Regions from separate parts of the Larkinella bovis genome, predicted to be linked through region 2. Evidence: riboswitches for the same ligand, from Rfam matches in the RefSeq annotation. Region 2 holds a riboswitch; the other holds the start of a gene.
The links. A riboswitch is a leader RNA that binds a small molecule or an ion and turns the genes downstream of it on or off. The one in region 2 is predicted to bind S-adenosylmethionine.
Positions count from the first base shown of each region.

Region 1: another riboswitch for S-adenosylmethionine. It lies ahead of ACFPMF_RS09835 (O-acetylhomoserine aminocarboxypropyltransferase/cysteine synthase family protein); the one in region 2 lies ahead of metH (methionine synthase).

Region 1 covers NZ_JBHSMA010000002.1:636,242-647,052, reverse strand. Annotated here, with positions in the region: gene ACFPMF_RS09840 (homoserine O-acetyltransferase family protein) at 1-982, opposite strand, end outside; gene ACFPMF_RS09835 (O-acetylhomoserine aminocarboxypropyltransferase/cysteine synthase family protein) at 1,121-2,425, opposite strand; SAM riboswitch class I at 2,643-2,759, opposite strand; gene ACFPMF_RS09830 (Gfo/Idh/MocA family protein) at 3,023-4,501, opposite strand; gene ACFPMF_RS09825 (DciA family protein) at 4,817-5,143, shown strand; gene ACFPMF_RS09820 (polysaccharide deacetylase family protein) at 5,193-5,990, opposite strand; gene ACFPMF_RS09815 (glycosyltransferase family 2 protein) at 5,978-6,961, opposite strand; gene ACFPMF_RS09810 (S66 peptidase family protein) at 7,262-8,167, shown strand; gene ACFPMF_RS09805 (sialidase family protein) at 8,221-9,408, opposite strand; gene ACFPMF_RS09800 (sulfite oxidase-like oxidoreductase) at 9,517-10,227, opposite strand; gene ACFPMF_RS09795 (YfhO family protein) at 10,452-10,811, opposite strand, start outside.
Region 2 covers NZ_JBHSMA010000002.1:417,635-428,445, forward strand. Annotated here, with positions in the region: gene ACFPMF_RS08930 (Gfo/Idh/MocA family protein) at 1-419, shown strand, start outside; gene ACFPMF_RS08935 (sugar MFS transporter) at 438-1,760, shown strand; gene ACFPMF_RS08940 (glucosamine-6-phosphate deaminase) at 1,811-2,614, shown strand; gene ACFPMF_RS08945 (MFS transporter) at 2,705-3,970, shown strand; gene ACFPMF_RS08950 (DegT/DnrJ/EryC1/StrS family aminotransferase) at 4,144-5,511, shown strand; gene ACFPMF_RS08955 (GNAT family N-acetyltransferase) at 5,543-6,484, opposite strand; gene ACFPMF_RS08960 (Ppx/GppA phosphatase family protein) at 6,508-7,398, opposite strand; SAM riboswitch class I at 7,709-7,816, shown strand; gene metH (methionine synthase) at 7,982-10,811, shown strand, end outside.

The DNA.
Region 1 (10,811 bases), 220 kb from region 2:
GCGGTTTGGTTTCGATCAGAAAACCGTCATGCCCATAAAGAGAGTCGATCTCTTCGTAACGGGCGTCGGGGATGTGCCGGGCCAGCGTGCGTTGCTCGACGGGCGGAAAAAGAATGTCGGATTTGATGCCGACCGACAGCGTGCGGGAGGTAACCTGCTCCAGCGCCCGGCTGATGCTGCCCCGGTTTCGGCCGACATTATGAGAATCCATCACTTTCGACAAAATCCAGTACGTAAAGGCATTGAACCGGTTGGCCAGTTTTTCGCCCTGGTACTGCTGATAACTGGAGGCTTTATAGTGGTCGAGCTGTTCGTTGTTATCCAGCGCCTGCGTAAAACCGTAGGTATCGTAATTCCGGTAGGATAACAAAGCCACCGCCCGGGCAGCTTTCATGCCGTTGCGGCCCGCGTCATCGCGGTTTTCGCTCCAGGTGGGATCGGCACTGATGGCCATCCGCTGAGATTCATTGAAGGCAATCCCCCAGGGCGACATCACGGCGTTGGTAGCAATCAGAATCAGGTTCTGGATCAGACCCGGTTGTTGAATAGACCATTCCAGTGCCTGCTGCCCGCCCAGCGAGCCGCCAATACAGGTCTGAATCCGGTCGATACCCAGGTCCTGCCGGAGCAGATCGAGCGCTTTGACAATGTCGAAAATCGTTACCTGCGGAAAATCGTGGTAAAAGGGTTTACCCGAAACCGGGTTTGTGGACAAAGGCCCTGTGGAGCCGTAGCAGGAACCCAGCACGTTGGCGCAAACGATGAAAGAATGCGCCGGATCGTAGAATTTACCCGGCCCGACCATGCCTGACCACCAATCGAGGGTGTCTGCACTGCCGGTCAGTGCATGACAAATCCAGACGACATTGGAACGATCTTTATTCGGCTTCCCCAGTGTCGTATACGCTAGTCGGAACCCCGGCAAAACCGCGCCCGACTCGAGTGAGAAGGTGTATTTGTAGTCAAAAAACTTGGTCTCCAATCGAAAAAAGAATTGTCGGTTTACGGTTTTCCGTTTACAATTTATCGTTTTAGACGGTCAGACAGAAGGCGTTAGCGTTCATCCTGAAATCCGTAAACTATAAACCGTAAGCTGAAAACCGTAAACCGTAAACGAAAACTATCCTGCAATCGCGGCAAAAGCCGTTTCCAGATCAGCCTTGATGTCATCGATATGCTCAATACCGACCGACAGGCGCAGCTGGCCCGGCACCACACCCGCGCTGAGTTGCTCCTCTTCGCTCAGTTGCTGGTGCGTCGTCGCCGACGGGTGGATGATCAGCGTTTTTGAATCCCCGACGTTCGCCAGGTGACTAATCAGTTTCAGGTTATCGATAAACGTGTCGGCGGCTTCCTTACCGGCTTTCAGTTTGAACGACAGAACGCCCCCGAAACCGCGTTTGAGGTATTTGGTTGCCAGCGCATGGTACGGGCTGCTTTCCAGTCCCGGGTAGAACACTTTCTCAACCTGTTCGTGCTGTTCCAGCCATTGGGCCAGCGCCAGGGCGTTCTGAACAATCCGGTCTACCCGCAACGACAGGGTTTCTACCCCCTGCAGAAACAGGAACGAGTTGAAGGGGCTCAGTGCCGGTCCCCAGTCGCGGAGGCCTTCGACCCGGGCGCGAATGATAAACTGGATGTTGCCAAACGGCCCGCCAATGCCAAACACGTCGTTGAACACCAGCCCATGATAGCCCTCGGCGGGTTCGGTGAACTGCGGGAATTTGCCATTTCCCCAGTTGTAATTACCGCTATCGACAATCACCCCGCCGATGCTGGTTCCGTGGCCGCCGATCCATTTCGTCGCCGACTCGACCACCACCGCAGCCCCGTGCTCAATGGGCCGGATCAAATAACCGCCCGCACCAAACGTGTTATCCACGATCAGCGGCAGATCGTATTTCTGGGCCAGAGCCGCAAACGCTTCGAAATCCGGGATGTTATACTCCGGATTCCCGATGGTTTCCAGGTAAATGGCCTTCGTTTTATCGTCAATCAGTTTTTCAAAACTCTCTACTTTATCGCCATCGGCAAACCGGGCTTCGACCCCCAGCCGCTTGAAGGAAACTTTAAACTGGTTGTAGGTTCCTCCGTAGAGATACGAGGTAGTAACGAAATTATCCCCGGCGCTCAGAATGTTATTCAGGGCAACGAACTGCGCGGCCTGTCCCGACCCGACGGCCAAAGCCGCGACTCCGCCTTCCAGCGCAGCAATGCGCTTTTCGAAAACGTCGGTGGTGGGATTCATAATGCGCGTGTAAATATTCCCGAATTGTTGCAGGGCAAACAGCTTGGCTCCGTGTTCGGCATTATTGAATACAAAGGAAGTCGTTTGGTAAATAGGAACAGCCCGTGAATTGGTGGTGGGATCAGGTTCCTGTCCGGCGTGCAGTTGCAGGGTTTCGAAATGCAATGAATTTGCCATAAAAATCAACGTGGATTGGTAAAAATTAGGATTAGAGTTTAGCCGCGAGTCCATGTTGGCCCGCCTGGATACGTAATGGAGTTATTTTGACGGTTTTACGCAGGTATAACCGCCAACCCGAAGCCGATCCCTCTCCCGGTTGTCGGAATACTCGGGCTGTGTGACATTAATTGCCCGCCGGGGGCATACAGCATCGGATGTTGATCATGTGTTTGTCGATTTATATCTCCTGTCGAACCACCGAAGCGTTCCGCAGGCGGGATGTAGCACCTTGCCGCGCGGCAGGTTGCCAGAGGTTCACCGAGCCCGGTCTCTTGCCTCTTCTTTATAAATCAAGCGCAACCGGAATGTTGCAGCAAAGATTCGGAGTTAGTCGAATCCGTGGGAAACTTGATTTCAGCCGCAAGTATAGCGAACGGAGTCCGTTGCTGCAAATTTTTTGGCAGGAAACGGCTTGCAGTCGCTGAATGGCAGCAAACGGATTACCGAACGGTAGTCGCTCCCTTAAAAAGAAACCTCCTGTCTTACAGCCGGATGGCCATAAAACAGGAGGTTCTGCCGTCCGACGGTCGTTGGTAAACTTCCGGACGCGACGGCTTATATCGACAGCTTCCAGCCTTCGCGGTATTGGCGCGACACAAACTGGTTGGCATCGTCGAAGTTGGTAATTTTCATGTTCTTGCCATCCCACAACAGGCGTTGGCGACCGGGATAGGTAAACCCTTTCCCATCGGCTTTCGGCGTCCGGAGCATGTAGCTGCGAATGGCCAGGTTGCCCATCAGCACCGACTCAGTCAGCGGACCGGCGAAGTCGAACGACGAGGTCAGCGCTTTGTGTTCCTTGCTGTTGAAACCGGCTTTGCAGGCTTCCGTCCACAGAATCTGGTGGCCGTTTTCCGGCCAGGGCTTGCCATCAGCCGGTTTTGGTTTCGCGGGTGCTTCCACTTTCTTGCCGTCTTTGGTATACAGTTTCGGATCGTCACCGTACATCCCACAGGCAATCAGGCCTTTATCACCAATCATGAACATCCCATTTTCGCCACCTTCGGGGTACGCTTCACCGGCAGGTAGGAAGTCGGGGCGGAACGGACGGATACCGCCGTCGGACCAAACCATTTTGACTTCCGACTTATTCTTGGCCGAGGCCGGGAACTTCAATTCGACGTGGGAAGCGGGCGGGCACCCTTCGGGGTTGTATTCCGGGGTCCAGTCTTTCAAAAAGACCGCGCTAATGCTGGTTTCTACTTCGGTCGGGTAGCCCAATCCCAGCACCCGGAACGGAATATCCATGATGTGGCAACCGATGTCACCCAGCGCGCCGGCACCGAAGTTCCACCAGCCACGCCATTTGAACGGGTGGTAAGCTGGCGTATAGCCTACTTTCTGTGCAGGCCCGAGCCACAGATCCCAATCCAGGTCGGCAGACGGTTCGCCGGCCGGCTGCGGAACCGGAATTCCCTGCGGCCATACGGGGCGGTTGGTCCAGATCTGAATTTCGTGGACTTTCCCAATCAAGCCTTTATCAAACCACTCAACCATCGTTTTCTGTTGCGGATTCGACGACCCCTGGTTCCCCATCTGGGTTACTACTTTGTATTTCCGGGCCGCTTCGGTCAGCAACCGGGCTTCGTGAATGTTGTGGGTCAACGGTTTTTGTACGTAAACGTGCTTACCCCGCTGCATAGCCGCCAGCGCCACCACGGCATGCGTATGATCGGCGGTTGAAACCGTCACGGCATCAATGGTGTTGCCTTCTTTTTCGAGCATCTCACGAAAATCCTTGTACCGTTTAGCTTTTTCGTGTTTGGTAAAGTTTTCCTTTACGCGGGGCAGGCCCCAATCGACGTCGCACAGGGCCACAACATTATTGGCTCCGTTGTTAAAGGAGTTGTTAATATCACTGGAGCCTTTACCGCCAAAGCCTACTGCGGCCAGGTTCAGTTTATCGCTGGGGGCAATAAAACCTTTCCCGCCCAGAACGTGGCGCGGCACGATAAAGAAGCTACCAGCGGCCAGCGCTCCGGCCTGAATAAATTTGCGACGCGATGTTTGCGACGGTTTTTCAGAAGATTGCATAAATCAGATAAGGACTATGGGTAAATCAATACAAATAAAGTCCAAAATAGGGAAGATATACCCGAAAAAGCGAATCCTTTATCCAGCATTTCTCGATTTTTAATCGCGCCCGGTCACCAACCCCCGGTTTTAGGCCTGATTTCAGGGTTGTTGAGCGAAACCGGTACCAAATCCTGCTTTTTGAATTCCGGGAAGAAAGCCTGCCCGGGATCGTTTTACCTTCGGACTGGCGCTCCATAACCGGGTATTTTTTTTCGGAATCGCTTGCCATTCCGACGGGCCGATCGTTACCTTTGTAGCAAGACACCGTTTCGTATGGCTCACTATTATCGCTTCGACAAAGAAAACGCGTCCCGTCGCGCGGGAACCGTTGTCCTGAAAGATGCTATCGGGCAAATGTTGAAGTCATACCAGTTGCAAACCCGGTTTAACGAAACCTACCTCGAAGCGTTCTGGGAGAAAATGATGGGCAAAGCCATTGCCTCCCGCACCAACCGCCTGTACGTCAAGGACCGCAAGCTCCACATTGAAATCAGTTCCGGGCCACTCCGCAACGAACTGGTCATTGCCAAACAGAAAATGATTCAGCTCATCAACCGCGAAATGGGCGCGGATGTGCTGGAAGACGTTATTTTTATCTGATCCACAAGGCTCCAAAACCCGCTCCGCGACGGAGGTAACCCGTATAAACTCATGCTTTTGAGGTCGACAGGAAAGTATCGGCAAATTCCTGCATGGTCCGGTACTCGCCATGGGGAGCCAGGAACCGCAGCAGGTCTTCGACGCGGTCGAGCAACCGCTGGTGGGAATACCGCCGGACGTACGCCGGAATTTTACGGTAATCCGACAAGTCGGTAAACTCCCAGGGATGCACGTAGAGATTCAGGAAACCGTCGGTTTTTAAGGTGTGCAGACACAACCGTTTATACAGGGCAAACGGGAAGTTTTTCAGGCTCAGCCAGAACAACGGCAGCCGAAGCCGGGGCGTCACCGAAGCCGGAATGTGCAGAATACCACCCCGTTGGAAAGGTGTCCGGGGCTCCCGCAGGTGGTTATACCGCCCCGGTAGATAGGTCGGATGCAGCGACGAATTGTAGCGATAGCCCGCCAGCCAAAGATCCTTCTCATCCACTTCTCCCATCCGAGCCCGGCGAAAACCGACCACCTCCTGCCCCGTAATGGCTTCCAGCGTCCGGCGGGATTTCAGCAGATCGGCGGGTTCAAACGTCGTATGATAATAGCCGTGTGACGCAATTTCGTGCGTTTTCACCAGTTTCAGAATCAAGTCCGTTTCGTGAAACGCGTAGTTGGCCGTCGTAAACAGGGTGGCCCGAACATTCAGCGTCGCCAGCCGATCGGCCAGCAAGTGCAGGCCCCGGGTCGAAACGATCAGTTGTTCGTTGAGCGACAGTTCGTGGCCGTACTCCAGCGCCGTATCGAACTCCTCCACATCGACCGTAAACAAAATCTGACGATTTACCACTCCCATGACCCGACGCTAACGACTTTCCTGACCAGATTCGATTCCTGAATCCGGTAGGTTGGCCGGTGTTTAATTTCCTGAAATGCCTTCCCGAGATAAACGGCGATGACGCCAACCATAATTATCTGAATACCAGCCAGTAGCGTAATCAACAGCCCAAGGATTAACCAGCCGAAAACCGTGTTGGCCGTAAAATACGTTTCATAGACGACGTCGGCTCCGGCTAATAACCCAACCAAAAACATACCAAAACCGAGCACGACCGACAGGTAGAGCGGTTTGGTAGTCAACGAAGTAACCCCCATCGTCGCCAGGTCGAATATCTTGCGAAACGAGTCATTACTTTTTCCGGCGTCGCGCCGGACAGGCTGGTATTCGACCCGGCTCTGGCGGAAACCCATCCAGGTGATCATCCCGCGCAGAAACAAATCGGTCTGCTGATAAAGCCTAAGGTTTTCAACTACTTTTCGGTCGAGTAACCGGAAGTCAGCAGCGCCTTCTTCCAGGTTGACGCCGGACACCCGGCGGACGAACTGGTAGAACCAGCGCGAGGTCTGCCGATTCATCAGGGACAGCGACGGGTCGGGTTTCCGAATGGCGCATACCACGTCGTAGCCTTCCTCCCACTGCCGGATGAGCGCCGGAATCAGTTCGGGTGGGTGCTGCCAATCGGCACCGAGACAGATTACGCAGCTACCGGTCGCGTGGTCGAAACCAGCGCGTAGCGCGGCCTGGTGGCCAAAATTGCGGGCAAGAGACACGTAATGAACCGGGGGGTACAGATTGCTCAATCGTTGCAGCAGATCGAGGGTATTATCCGTACTGCCGTCGTCGATGATCAGGATTTCAACATCCGGATACGGCGCCAAAATACGTCCCAGCCGATTCACCAAAACCGGCAGGTTTTCTTCTTCATTATGAGCCGGAACTACAATACTGATTTTGCCAGCGTGCCGGTTTATAAATTCAGTCGGCATCTTATCTTTGTGTACGGAAGATGGTAGTTTATTCGTTTGGCATTACTGCTAAACAATAATAGGTATTTTCGCACTCAGGCTGATTGGGTAGTTTCCGGCCCACCAACGCCATCCCCATAACCACAACAGTATCAGTGCGTTATGGAAATTAAATTTTAATTAGAAATACATTAAGATCTAATTAATTGATTCCCCTTGGTTTCCTTACAAACCTGTAAACCAACCTGTTGATCGACATTATTCATTAAAACCGGCCCCTGATTTTGAGCCGGTTTTGTTGAAACAAAACTTGAAAATAATTTGATAAAGCCCCCTTATTTGCGCCCCGGTCAACGGGTGGGTCTGATGGCGATGGCCAGTCGGCTGGATTACGAGACACTCGAACCGGCGTTTCGGATTCTGCGCGACGAGTGGCAGTTGGAAGTAGTCGAAGGCGAATCCCTCCAAAGTAGCTATTTTCAATTTGCGGGCGACGATTTCGTGCGCGGGCGCGACCTGCAACGCATGCTCGACGATCCGACCATTCGGGCCATTTTCTCCGCCCGGGGGGGGTATGGCAGTTACCGCATTCTCGATCAGCTCGATTTTACCCGGTTTCTTCAACACCCGAAATGGATCATCGGCTTCAGCGATATTACCGTTCTGCATTGTCACCTGCACCGGCTGGGCGTCCAGAGTCTGCACGCCATCATGCCCAAACTTTTCGGAAGCGAAGGTGCCCGACCGGCGATAGACACCCTGCACCAATGTTTATTCGGGGAAGCGCTCGAACCGTATACCAGCCCCAACCACGCGCTCAACCGCCCGGGAACAGCCAGCGGCCCGTTGGTAGGCGGCAACCTGGCCCTGCTCGTCCACACGCTGGGCACGCCCTCGGATGTCGATCTGCACGGCAAGATTCTCTTCATTGAAGACATCGACGAGACGCTCTATTCGACCGATCGCATGATGATCCAGCTCCGGCGCGCCGGCCGGCTGACCGGTCTGGCCGGTCTGGTGGTGGGTCAGTTTACCGAGATGCGGATCAACGAATCGGCCCCATTTGGCAAAACCGTCAATGAAATCATCGCCGAACACGTCGCCGGTTTCGACTACCCGGTTTGCTTCGATTTTCCGGTCGGCCACGTGCCCCGCAATCTGGCGATGCCCATCGGTCGGGTGGCCGACCTGGACGTGACCGAAACCGGCGGACGCCTGCGGTTTTAGATCGATTCGCTTTTTCAGCCCTGCTAACCGCGAGCCAACCGGTTTTGGCCGCCTTACGGTTTCAGCCAGTCGTAGGAAAAGGACGTAAACTGAATCAGGGAATAATTATCACGCTCGTAGAGCAGGCCAATCCGACCGTCCTGCAAAATCACCAGATCCGAATACGCCGATGAGCCGCTGTAAATTTCCCGGCCTGCCGACCAGCTTTTACCGTTGTCGGTGCTTTCCCGCACGGTGAGTTTCTCGCGCCGGGTCGGGCTGTTGGCATTGGCAAAAAGCAAGACCGGTTTTCCCGCCCTCGTCTGGTAATTCACCATCGAACCCTGGCAAACCGGGTCGGGCAGGTCCTTTGCCACCACGGTCGGTTGCCAGCTTTCGCCCGCATTCGGCGAGTAAGCCAGCAGGCGGTTTTTCACATCGCCCGACTGGTTGCGCATGTTCATCAGCAAACCGCCGTCGGTGGTTTCGGCCGCCGTGCTTTCGTTGCTACCCGGATAATCGATGGTAGGGCTCAGTTTCCAGCGCTGGCCGTGGTCGTCAGAATAAAAACCGTGGGCCTGGTAATCGCGAAACTGCGGCTTCGGTGGCCCGGCAGAATGGTTGGCCGCCACAAATAACCGACCCCGGTGCGGCCCTTTCGTCAGTTGCAGCGCGTGGCCGGGCGTGTTGGCATACGAGCGCCAGTCGTCCGAAAACCGGTAGGCCGGATTGACCGCCGGTTTGTTAGGCCGGTTGACCTGCGTCGTGATGTTCACGGCCTCGGACCAGGTTTTCCCGTTATCCGTACTGGTTTTGTACCAAACTTCCCGAATCGCTTTGCCCTGGCGGACCTCGTCTTCCGAAGCCGTTCCCGTGTTGTAAATCAGAAAAAGCCGCCCGTCGGGATACCGCGCGTCCGTCAGATCAAAAACCGGGGCCGGATTTCCGGCCTGATGGGTTCCGAAATCGACCACCAGCGTCTGGGCGTCCCAGGTCTTGCCCCCATCACTGCTCCGACGCAGGACAATATCAACATCACCGAAGTCCCCGCAGTTGGTCCGGCGTCCTTCGGCAAAAGCGAGCAGAGCCCCATCGGGCGCTTTGACAATGGCCGGAATCCGGTAACACTGATAGCCGTCGGTACCGTTGCGAAAAACCGTCGTTTCTTCCGGGGCCGCCAGCCCGGTATTGGAAATGGATTCCCGGCTGGCTGGCTGAACGCCAAGCAACCCGATGAGAGCGGCAATGGATAGAATTTTCACGCTTGTAAAAAACAGTTTTACTTATTGCCCGGACGGTTTGAGAGTATTTTACCCGGTTATGTGGTGATGCAGGCGTTCTGGTTATTTCTGTACCGCAGTAATTTGGCCTTAACTATACCGGTCATTGCGCCAGGGATAGGCGGTATTCGAATACCCGCGCTCTTCCCAGAAACCCAGCCGGTTTCCGGCCATAAACTCGATGCGCTTGATCCATTTGGAGCCTTTCCAGGCGTACAACTGGGGGGTAATCATGCGCAACGGACCGCCGTGTTCGCGCGGGAGCGGCTGGCCTTCCGCCGTATGAACCAAAAGCACATCGGGTTTGAGGGCTTCCTCCAGCGACAGATTGGTTGAGTAACCGTCAAAACCGTAGCACATCACGTGCGTGGCGGTTTCCTTCGGCATCACCAACGCGGCCAGATCGGCAAACCGGACCCCCACCCACGGAATATCCAGCTTCGACCAGGTGGTCACGCAGTGAAAATCACTCACATCGTTCGTTTGCGGCAAGGCCAGAAAATCTGCCCACTTCAGACGAACCGGGTGTTCCACTTCGCCATCGATCGCCAGTTGCCACTTGTCCAGCGGAATGTTCGGGTGATGTCCCAGGTCCAGCACCGGCCATTTTTTCGTCACCGTCTGGCTTTTGGGAACCTGTGGCATCCCGTGGCGGTTCGGTGGCCCGGAACCCAGCGGTTTTTCGTCGGCCATCGACGGCGTCGTTTGCATGGCTTCTTCAAACCGCCGTTTCAGTTTCATACGGGCCTCGATGATGCGGTCGAGTTTGTCCGATTCGGGGGCGGTTTCGTTCGGTTCCATGGTTGTCGTTGATGAAAAGGCCTTCGCCGTTTGGATTACGAAACAAGATACGCAACAAACGCCAAACCTGGCCCCTTCAGTCATCGTTAGCCCGCGAAAACAGTACGCTAATCAAGATTTCAAATCTTGATTTCAGGGGTTTTGGATTTAAAATCCAGAACAGGTAGGGTCGGGATTTCAAATCCCGACCAGCAAGCCAGTTTCAAAATCCCGACCCGCCGGGTTTAGCCTTTTTTCTTCCGGTTTTCGATAAAAACCGCTGTTCCGATGAAAGCGATAATGAGCAGTGAGGACACCAGATCGACTATTTTACCCACCCGAATCGAAACCGGATCGAACTGGAAAACAATCGTATGCTTCCCCGCCGGAACGCGCATGGCCCGCAGGACGTAATTGGCCCGCAGGTGCGGCATTTCCTTGCCGTCTACCGTCACTTTCCATTCGTCGCGGACGTTGTAGTAGATCTCGGAAAAAACCGCCAGTTGTTCACTTTTGGCGTTGCTTTCGTACGTCAGTTCGTTGGGTTTATAACTCGTCAGGCGAATCGAATTGGCCGAATCCGCCTGAAGAGTCAATCCTTTCAG
Region 2 (10,811 bases):
GCAGCTGCAACAGCCGGACCGTCGAAGGCAACAGCGTCGGCGTGGTATTTTACGGCGAAACCGGGTCGCTCATGATCGAGTCGGGCAATTCCTACAAGATTTTTGATTCGGATAATAAACTGGTAAAGGATGCCAAGAACGAGTTTGTGGTCGATGCCCGCAACAAGATGAATCCGTCGCAGGCGCTGGATGCCATTCACATTCAGAACTTTTTCGATGCCGTCAAAAAGGGTAGCCCACTGGCGTCCGACATCATCGGCGGGCACCAGAGCACGCTGCTGTGTCAGTTGGGGAATATCGCTCTCCGCACGGGCGGGATGCTGGACATCGACCCGAGCAACGGTCATATCAAAAACAACCGCGAGGCCCAGAAACTCTGGAAGCGCGAGTACCAGAAAGGCTGGGAAGCCACCGTTTAACCCCAAACCGTCTGACGCATGAATACGATGGCCATTGATGCCCAACAGCTCAGCAAACGTGATACCACCATTTCGATCATACTGATCGGGGTGATGTTCTTCATCTTCGGGTTTGTGTCGTGGGTGAATTCCATTCTGATTCCGTACTTCAAGATTGCCTGCGAACTGACGAGTTTTCAGGCTTATCTGGTGGCCTTTGCCTTTTACATTGCCTACTTTATTATGTCGGTTCCGGCCTCCTACCTGCTGAAAGCGTTCGGCTTCAAGAAGGGGATGATGGTCGGCTTCTGGGCGATGGCGCTGGGGGCATTTATTTTTGTACCGGCGGCCCAAACCCGAACGTATTCGATTTTTCTGACCGGTTTATTCACGATCGGCGTCGGCCTTTCGATCCTGCAAACCGCTGCGAATCCCTACATCACGATTCTGGGGCCGAAAGAACGGGCCGCTCAGCGGATCAGTATCATGGGTATTTGCAACAAGGCCGCCGGAATTCTGTCACCGCTGGTGTTTGCCGCCGTGATCCTGCGACCGACCGATACGGATCTGTTTGCGCAGTTGGGCACCATGAGTGAGGTGGAACGGGGGGCGGCCCTCGACGAGCTGGTTCGGCGGGTTATCGTGCCCTACAGCGTAATGGGCTGTTTTCTGTTCATTCTGGGCGTGCTGGTGTACCTGTCGCCCCTGCCCGAGCTGAACACCGAACAGGAGACGGAGGAGGTCGCCACGGCCAACGCGGGTAAAACGAGCATTCTGCAGTTCCCGCACCTGATGCTGGGCGCCGTCGCGATTTTCGTGCACGTCGGTACGCAGGTCATTGCCATCGATACGATTATCGGGTATGCGGGTTCGATGAATATTAGTATGCTGGAAGCCAAGGTGTTTCCGTCGTATACGCTGTTTTGCACGATTTGTGGGTATTTGATCGGGATCGTCACCATTCCGCGTTTCATCAGCCAGGTCAATGCGCTGCGGGTCTGCACGATCCTGGGGGCGGTTTTTACGCTGCTGATCATTTTTGCGAAAGGAACCCTTACGTTTCTGGGGCATACCGCCGATGTGTCGATCTGGTTTGTGGTGCTGCTCGGCCTGGCCAATTCGCTGATCTGGGCGGGCATCTGGCCGCTGGCGATCGACGGTTTGGGCCGGTTTACAAAACTGGGTGCCTCCATCCTGATCATGGGTTTGTGCGGCAACGCCATTATGCCGATGTTCTACGGGTATTTCGCCGATCAGTACGACCTGCGGACGGCCTACTGGGTCCTTTTCCCCTGTTACCTCTACCTGGTGTTTTACGCCGTGAAAGGCCACCAGATCCGTCGCTGGACACTGGCACCCTAGCGCCCGGCCCGCGGGAATTCTATTGATTTATATCAACCCCTTGTATACGAATGCTAACTTCGGCAACTTCCTCCGAACGTACTTTTCAGGTCGACCAGCTCCGGGTGAATTTATACCCCAACCGCCGGGAACTGGGCCAGCACGCGGCCCGGGCCGTCGCCGACAAAATCCGGGAGCTTCAGCAAACGCAGGAGCGGATCAACATCATTTTTGCCTCGGCTCCTTCGCAGAACGAATTTCTGGAAACCCTCGCGCAGGAAACCGGCCTTGCCTGGGACCGCATCCGGGCGTTCCACATGGATGAGTACGTGGGGCTGGCCACCGAAGCCCCGCAAAGTTTCGGCCAGTATCTGAAGCAGCAGCTTTTCGATAAAGTGTCCATTCGGGAGGTGTTTTACCTGAACGGAACGGCTCCCGATGCCGGGGACGAATGCCAGCGCTACAGCGCCCTGCTGGAGCAATACCCGACGGATATCGTTTGCCTGGGCATCGGGGAGAATTGCCACATCGCGTTCAACGATCCCCATGTAGCCGATTTCAACGATCCCCAACTGGTGAAACTGGTGGCACTGGATTTGACGAGCCGCTGGCAGCAGGTCCACGACGAATGTTTTGAAACACTGGAGCAGGTGCCCGAAACCGCCATCACCCTGACCATTCCGGCGCTGCTGCGGGGGAAACACCTGTTCTGCATGGTTCCGGCTTCGCACAAGGCTGAAGCGATTCAGCACACGCTGGTCGATGCGGTTTCGGAGCAGTACCCGGCCACCATTCTGCGGACACACCCGAACACCACCCTGTTTATCGATCAGGATAGCGCAGGCCGGTACCTGAGCGAAACCGGAGCGGAGTAGCGTTTTTATTTGGCTTTTCGTTTCGTATTTTCAGGCTCGGCAACGATCGGGACATAACCCAATGCCTGCTTTCAAACCGCCCGTAACGCCTTGAATACGCCGATTAAATCCATTGTGGGCGGTTCCATCGGGAACCTGATTGAGTGGTACGACTGGTATACCTACTCCGTGTTCTCCATGTATTTCGCGGGAGCGTTTTTCCCGGAAGAAGACGCCACGGCCCAGTTGCTGAACACGGCGGGGATCTTTGCGATCGGTTTTCTGATGCGGCCACTGGGCGGCTGGCTGCTGGGGGCGTATGCGGATCGGCAGGGGCGTAAAGCGGCTTTGACCTTGTCCGTCCTGCTGATGTGCCTGGGTTCGCTGCTGATTGCGCTGGCGCCCGGTTATCACCAGATCGGTATTCTGGCCCCGAGCCTGCTCGTGGTGGCCCGACTGATTCAGGGCCTGAGCGTGGGTGGAGAATACGGAACGGTGGCGACCTACCTGAGCGAAATTGCGCCGGACGGTCGCAAAGGCTTGTATTCGAGCTTTCAGTACGTCAGCACGACCCTGGGACAACTGCTGGCGCTGGGTGTGCTGCTGGCGCTGCAACGGTTTTTTCTGACGGCAGAGCAACTGGAAGCCTGGGGGTGGCGGATTCCGTTTCTGATCGGAACCGCGCTGGCCCTTCTGGCCCTTTTGCTGCGGCAAAATCTGTCCGAGACGACCGATTTTATCAAAAACCGGCCGAATGCCGGGCGGGCCGGAACCTTCCGCGAATTGGGGAAATACCGGAAAGAAACCGCCCTGGTGGTTGGGCTGACCATCGGCCTGACCGTTTCGTACTACACGTTTACGACCTATATCCAGAAGTTTCTGGTCAACACGGCCGGTTTTTCCAAATCGGATTCTACGGTGATTACGCTCGTTTCGCTGACGCTGTTCATGCTGGTTCAGCCGCTGGCGGGCTGGCTGGGCGACCGCTTCGGAACGAAACGGATGATGATCATCTACGGCGTGCTGGGCATATTGACGACCTATCCGCTGCTGATGTGGTTGCAAAACCCCGGCGGTATTTCGCAGGCCATTGGGCTGATTACCGTTGCGCTGGTCATTCTGAGTCTGGCCACCTCCGTATCGGCCATTATCAAAGCGGAACTGTTTCCGGTGGCCGTTCGGACGCTGGGAGTCAGCCTGCCGTACGCGCTGACGGTGGCGGTTTTTGGCGGATCGGCCGAATACGTGGCGCTGCTGTTCAAGCAGGTTGGGTATGCCAACTGGTTTTACGGCTACATCACGTTCTGCCTGCTGCTGACCCTGTACGCCAGCATGCAACTGAAACCGGCTGCCCGGCTGTTGCCCGATAAAGGCTAAATGGCCGGGCGGTTTTTGCTGTCTATTGATTTCCAGATGCTTATTGATACGCCGACAAAAGAAAAAAGACATGGGAGAAACGATGCATCGCTAAAAATAATGTGTTTCTCTCTTGTCTCCTGTCTTTTCTCTCTTGTCTTTTCTCTAACAGTCTCTAAACCCCATCCGAAACCATGCCTTCCCGTCGTGATTTTCTGAAACAGAATTCGCTGGCCATCGCCGGAGCCTTCGTTGCGGGGGGCAGTGCGGTGGCTGCTCCTACGGTCGTATCATCCAGCGCCCGCGTTCCGGCGCTGTTGGGTGGCCCGTCGGCCTGGAACAAAAACCGCTGGCCCACCTGGCCCCGCTGGAACCCTGAAACCGACGAAAAACAACTGCTGGAGGTCATGCGGAGTGGCGTTTGGTCGCGGGCGGGCGTGGTCACCGAATTTGAAAAAGCCTGGGCCAGCGCCCTCGGCGCCAAACGAGCCCTGGCGGTCGTCAACGGAACCAATGCCCTCGTGACGGCCATCGCCCAGCTCGGGATTCAGGCCGGGGATGAGGTACTGGTGCCACCGTATACCTTCATTGCCACCGTCAGTGCCGTACTGACCAATGGCGCCCTGCCGGTTTTTGTGGACATCGATCCGCGAACCTACCAGATGGACCCGGCCAAAATCGAAGCGAAAATTACCCCCAGGACAAAAGCGATCATTCCGGTGCACATCCTTGGGTTGCCCGCCGATATGAACCGCATTATGGCGATTGCCCGGAAACACAAGCTGGTGGTGATTGAAGATGCCTGTCAGGCGCACCTGGCGGAAATCGACCGGAAGAAGGTGGGAACGATTGGGGACGCTGGCTGTTTCAGTTTCCAGAATTCGAAAAACCTGCCCATTGGCGAAGGCGGGGCGGTGGTGAGCAACAACGATGCCTTCATGGACCGCTGTTTTTCCTACACGAATTTCGGGTATGCGTACGGGAACACGGTGGGCAGCGTGGGAACCGGGGCCGTGATGCAGGGCACCAAACTGCGGTTTTCGGAATACCAGGCCGCCATCGGACTCGCCCAACTGAAACGGCTGGATGCCGAAACCACCACCCGGAACGAAAATGCGGCTTACCTGAAAGCAAAAATCAAAGCCATTCCGGGCATTGTGCCCTACGAACTGTATCCCAATGTGACGCGGGCGGCTTTTCACCTCTTTCCGTTTCGGTACCAGGCGGATGCCTTCAAAGGCCTTTCCCGCGCGGATTTTCTGGCGGCTCTTACGGCAGAAGGGGTTCCGTGTTCCTCCGGCTACATTCCGCTCAATACGCAGCCTTTTTTGAAGGAAACCTTCCGGTCGAAGGCATTTCAGCATATTTATGCCCGGGAAAGCTTGAATATCGATCGGTACAACGAACGGAATGCCTGTCCCGAAAACGAGCAGTTGTGCCGCGAAGCCGTCTGGTTTACGCAGAATATGTTGCTGGCCGAACGGTCCGATATGGAGGCCATCGCCAGCGCGATTGAGAAAATTTACCAGAACGCCGAGACGCTGAAAAAACGGGCGAAATAACCGGCCCTCATGCGAAACCAACCGGCCGGTTTTAAAACCGCATCCCGAAAATGAATTTCGGTGATTCCACGGCTCCCAGGTGCTTTTTGAAACGAATCAGCCCTTCGTTTGGAATGCCCTTGCTGGTCGAAATGCCCAGATCGAGTAGCGAAATGTGGTGTTGCTGGCAGTAGCTATACAGGGATTCGATGAGCAGAACCGACGGACTGAACGACAGGTACTCTTCGTGATCGGCGGGAAGAAAATAATACAGAATGTCGGGCGTCACCCGAATGCCCAGACAGGCGGCAATCAACTGGTGGTGGTTTCGCACCGTAAAAACCGGGCAGACATCACCGAAGGTCGTCAGCAAACCGGCCAGCGTTCCACTATCCATGGTTAGCGGCAGAGCCTTCCGGATGCGGGCTTTCCGGATGAAGGCAAACAGTGCGTCCGAATCCGGATTTTCCCAGATTTGCGTGGTGAAACCGGCCTGCTGGCACTTCCGAAGCCGCCGTCGCTCGGCGGCATGCAGGTTTTCGGCGAAAGGTTGGCTGCTAACCGGCAGGTGTTGATTCAGTTCTTCGTACTCCACCACAAAGCCCGCAGTCAGTAGAACCACCCGGAGCCGGTGCGCGGCCGAAACCGCATAACAATCCGGGTAATTGACCAGCCGAATTCCCTGAACGGGTACTTGCTGGCAATAGGTCACGACCGCCGTAACCAGGCGATGCAGGTCCGCATCCGGTACGTCGTCCGCAAATTCAACCGACCCAAACGAAGCCGCACCCGGACTAACGGCCTGGTGATCGCGGATAAAAATCGCACAGTGGGCATCGGCCCACCCGGTTTTGACATTGATTAACGCGAAATAATGGAGCGGTCGGCAGGGTTGGTTGAGCAAATGCCGGGCCTGCAGAAACAAAAAACCGTCCCGGTAAAACCGGGGCAGCTGGCTGGGCAGTGGATTTTCGACGTGCAGGATTTCGTACACCGGTCGGTGGGAAAGGCCAGGAGTTAGTTCTTCTTTTTGTGCTGTTTTTTGAGCCAGCGTTCGTGCACCAGCTGAATGATTCCGTCTTTCAGGCCGAGATCGGGCACAATGATGGTGTCGGCGCCCGCCCATTTCATGACCGCAATGTAAATGTCAGCCGCCGGAATAATGACGTCGGCGCGGTCGGCGTTCAGCCGCAGTTTGTTGATCCGGTCGTCCAGGCTGTAGCCGGAAATATAATTCCGCATCCGTTCGATTTCGGCCAGCGTGGTTGTGTCCGAAATTTTGGAAACGAGGTTGAAGATTTTGTTGATGTTGCCGCCCGTACCGACGGCCACGATTTCCTGCGATGGCAGCACGTTTTCGGCCACCCATTCTTTCATTTTGTTCCAGGCCCCTTTGGTTTCTTTTCCCTCCAGCAGGCGCACGGAGCCAATTTTGAACGATTTGGAGTTGACCTTTTTGCGGTTCAGATAGAGGTTCAGTTCGGTGCTGCCCCCACCTACATCGATGTGCAGAAACTGCCGTTCGTCGAGCGCCTGAACCACCACATTGTTAATCAGTTGGGCTTCTTTCTGGCCGTCGATGATGTTGATTTCGATGCCGGTCAGTTCCTTGATCCGCGTGGCGACTTTGTGCCCGTTGGCGGCTTCCCGCATGGCCGAGGTGGCGCAGGCCATATAATCTTCCACTTCGTGCAACTCCATCAGCAGTTTATAAACCTGCATCAGTTTGTTGGTCCGAACCTCGCTTTCCGGCGTAATTTCCCCGTAGTTAAACACATCGTGTCCCAGCCGGAGCGGAAACCGGACGTATTCGACTCGTTTAAAGCTGATTACGTCGTCGACGTGCAGAACCGTGGAGATCTGGAGCCGGGCCGCGTTGGAGCCGATGTCAATCGCTGCAATTTTCAAGGTGACGTTGGAAAAGTGGTACTGAAACGCCCAAATATAGTCAATTTACGTCCGCAGACGAAATGAGCCGGTTTTTCTGCGGTGCAGGAATTTTGCCCAAAATCCAAAAAGGACGGATTCGCGTTAACGGGCGGTTTTGTTCCTGTCCTGGGCAACCGGACGAAGAATGGCCGGGTTTCGCGACCGGAATCCGGCGGACATCACCGCCGATCGCAACCACTCGGATAGGGAATCTTTTCGGTGCTCACGCGGTTTTTCGGCTATGCGCATCGATTTGGTAAAAGACGGCGCTTTTCCTATTTTTGTACAACGCTTATCGAGAAAGACGGAGGGATTGGACCCAATGAAGTCTTGGCAACCATTCAACCCCCTTGAAAAAGGTGCCAAATTCCGCCCCGCTGGTGGGGACAGATAAGTTGAAAGTATGCTCCCCGCTTCCTTTCTTCGATAAGCTATTCCGTGAACATTGCCTTTTTCTGCCAGAACCGGCTGATTGTCTGGACTCTATTGCTATAACCAATTCACGAACTTGGAAAAAATAACTAACCTTCTTCAGCAGCGCATTTTGATGCTCGACGGTGCCATGGGGACCATGATTCAGCGCTACAAACTGGGCGAAGAAGACTACCGCGGAACCCGGTTTGCCGACTGGCCGCACGAACTGAAAGGCAACAACGACCTGCTGTCGATCACGCAGCCGCACATTATTAAGGAAATTCACCGCCAGTACCTCGATGCGGGTTCGGACATCATCGAAACCAATACGTTCAGCGGAACGTGGGTGGCGATGGCCGACTACCACATGGAAGAACTGGTGTATGAACTGAATTATCAGTCGGCGAAAATTGCCAGGGAAGTAGCGCAGGAAGTGACGCGCCTGACGCCCGACAAACCCCGGTTTGTGGCCGGAGCGATGGGGCCCACCACGCGACTGGCGTCGATGTCGCCGGATGTAAACAACCCGGGTTACCGGGCCATCACCTTCGATCAACTGGTCGAAGCGTTTTATACGCAGGTGTCCGGTCTGGTGGAAGGTGGAGCCGATCTGCTGCTGATTGAAACGATCACGGATACACTCAATGCCAAAGCGGCTTTGTTTGCGATTGATAAATACTTTTCGGACAAAGGGTTGGCGCCGTTGCCAATCATGGTCTCAGGGACGATTACCGACGCGTCGGGCCGGACGTTATCGGGCCAGACGACGGAAGCGTTCCTGTATTCGGTTTCGCACCTGCCGCTGCTCAGTATTGGTCTGAACTGCGCGATGGGGGCCGAACTACTGCGCCCGTATGTGCAGACACTGGCGAAAGAATCGCCCTTCTATACCTCCGCCTACCCCAATGCCGGTTTACCCAACGAAATGGGTGAATACGATCAGTCGCCCGAAGAAATGGCCGCCCAGATCGAAGGCTTTGTGCAGGACGGTTTTGTCAACATCGTCGGCGGTTGCTGCGGTTCGACGCCCGATCACATCCGGGCGATTGCCCAAGCCGTCGCCAAATACCAGCCGCGGCCCAAACCGCAGCCGGAACCGTACCAGAAACTGAGCGGCCTGGAGCCGCTGAAAATCACGGAAGTAACCAACTTCGTCAACGTTGGGGAACGGACCAACGTAACCGGTTCGAAAGCGTTTGCGCGGTTGATCAAAGCCGGCGATTACGATGCGGCTTTGTCGGTGGCGCGTCAGCAGGTCGAGAACGGCGCGCAGGTGATCGACGTGAACATGGATGAGGGGATGCTCGATTCGGTGGAGGTGATGACGACCTTCCTGAACCTGATTGCCTCGGAGCCGGATATTGCCCGCGTGCCTATCATGATCGACTCCTCGAAGTGGGAGGTGATCGAAGCGGGTCTGAAATGCGTGCAGGGCAAAGCCATCGTGAACTCCATTTCGCTGAAAGAAGGCGAAGAAGCGTTCATTGAGCGGGCTCGTCTGATCAAACGCTACGGCGCGGCCGCCGTGATCATGGCGTTTGACGAAACCGGTCAGGCCGATAACTACGAACGGCGGATCGAAATCTGCGAACGGGCGTACCGGATTCTGGTCGATCAGGTCGGTTTTCCGGCCCAGGATATCATTTTCGACCCCAACATCCTGACGGTGGCGACCGGGATCGAGGAGCACAACAACTACGCCGTCGATTTCATCAATGCCACGCGCTGGATCAAGGAAAACCTGCCGTTGGCGAAGGTGAGTGGTGGGGTGTCCAACATTTCATTCTCGTTCCGGGGCAACGAAGTGGTGCGGGAAGCGATGCACTCGGTTTTCCTCTACCACGCCATCAAAGCCGGGATGGACATGGGTATCGTGAACGCGGGGCAACTGGCGGTTTACGACGAAATTCCGAAGAACCTGCTCGAGTACTGCGAAGACGTGCTGCTGAACCGCCGTCCGGACGCGACGGAGCGCCTGGTGGCGTTTGCCGAAACCGTTAAGGCGAAGGGCAAAGAGGTGGTGCAGGACGAAAGCTGGCGGCAGGAATCGGTGGCCGAACGACTGAAACACGCCCTGGTGCGTGGCATTACGGATTATATCGAGGAGGATACGGAAGAAGCCCGGCAGCAGTTTGAACGCCCGATTGAGGTCATCGAAGGACCCCTGATGGATGGGATGAACGTGGTCGGCGATCTGTTCGGTGAAGGAAAGATGTTTCTGCCGCAGGTTGTGAAGTCGGCGCGGGTGATGAAAAAAGCCGTGGCCTACCTGTTGCCGTTCATCGAAGCCAGTAAGTCGGAAGGAGCCAAAGCCGCCGGAAAAATCCTGATGGCGACCGTCAAAGGCGACGTGCACGACATTGGGAAGAACATTGTCGGTGTGGTGCTGGGCTGTAACAACTACGAAATCATCGATTTGGGCGTAATGGTGCCGACGCAGAAAATTCTGGAGGAAGCCAAAAAGCACAACGTCGATATCATTGGGCTGAGCGGCTTGATTACGCCCTCGCTCGACGAGATGGTGGGCGTAGCCAAGGAGATGGAACGGCAGGGCTTCACGATTCCGCTGTTGATCGGTGGCGCCACCACCTCCCGGATTCATACGGCCGTCAAGATCGATCCGCATTATTCGGGACCGGTGATTCACGTGCTGGATGCCAGCCGGAGTGTGCCCGTCGCCGGGCGGCTGACCAGTGAGCAGGCGACCGTTCGGAACCAGATTTTTGACGAAATCAAAGCGGAATACCGGAAACTCCGGGATGATCACGCCCGGCGGAAGCAGGATAAAAACTACCTGAGCCTCCATGCCGCCCGCAAGAACAAAACCGCTATCGACTGGTCGGCCTTTGAGCCGGTAAAACCGCAATTTCTGGGCAACCGGTATTTTCCGGATTATTCGCTGAAAGAAATCGCCGAGTACATCGACTGGACGCCGTTTTTCCAGACCTGGCAGTTGCACGGAAAATACCCGAAGATTT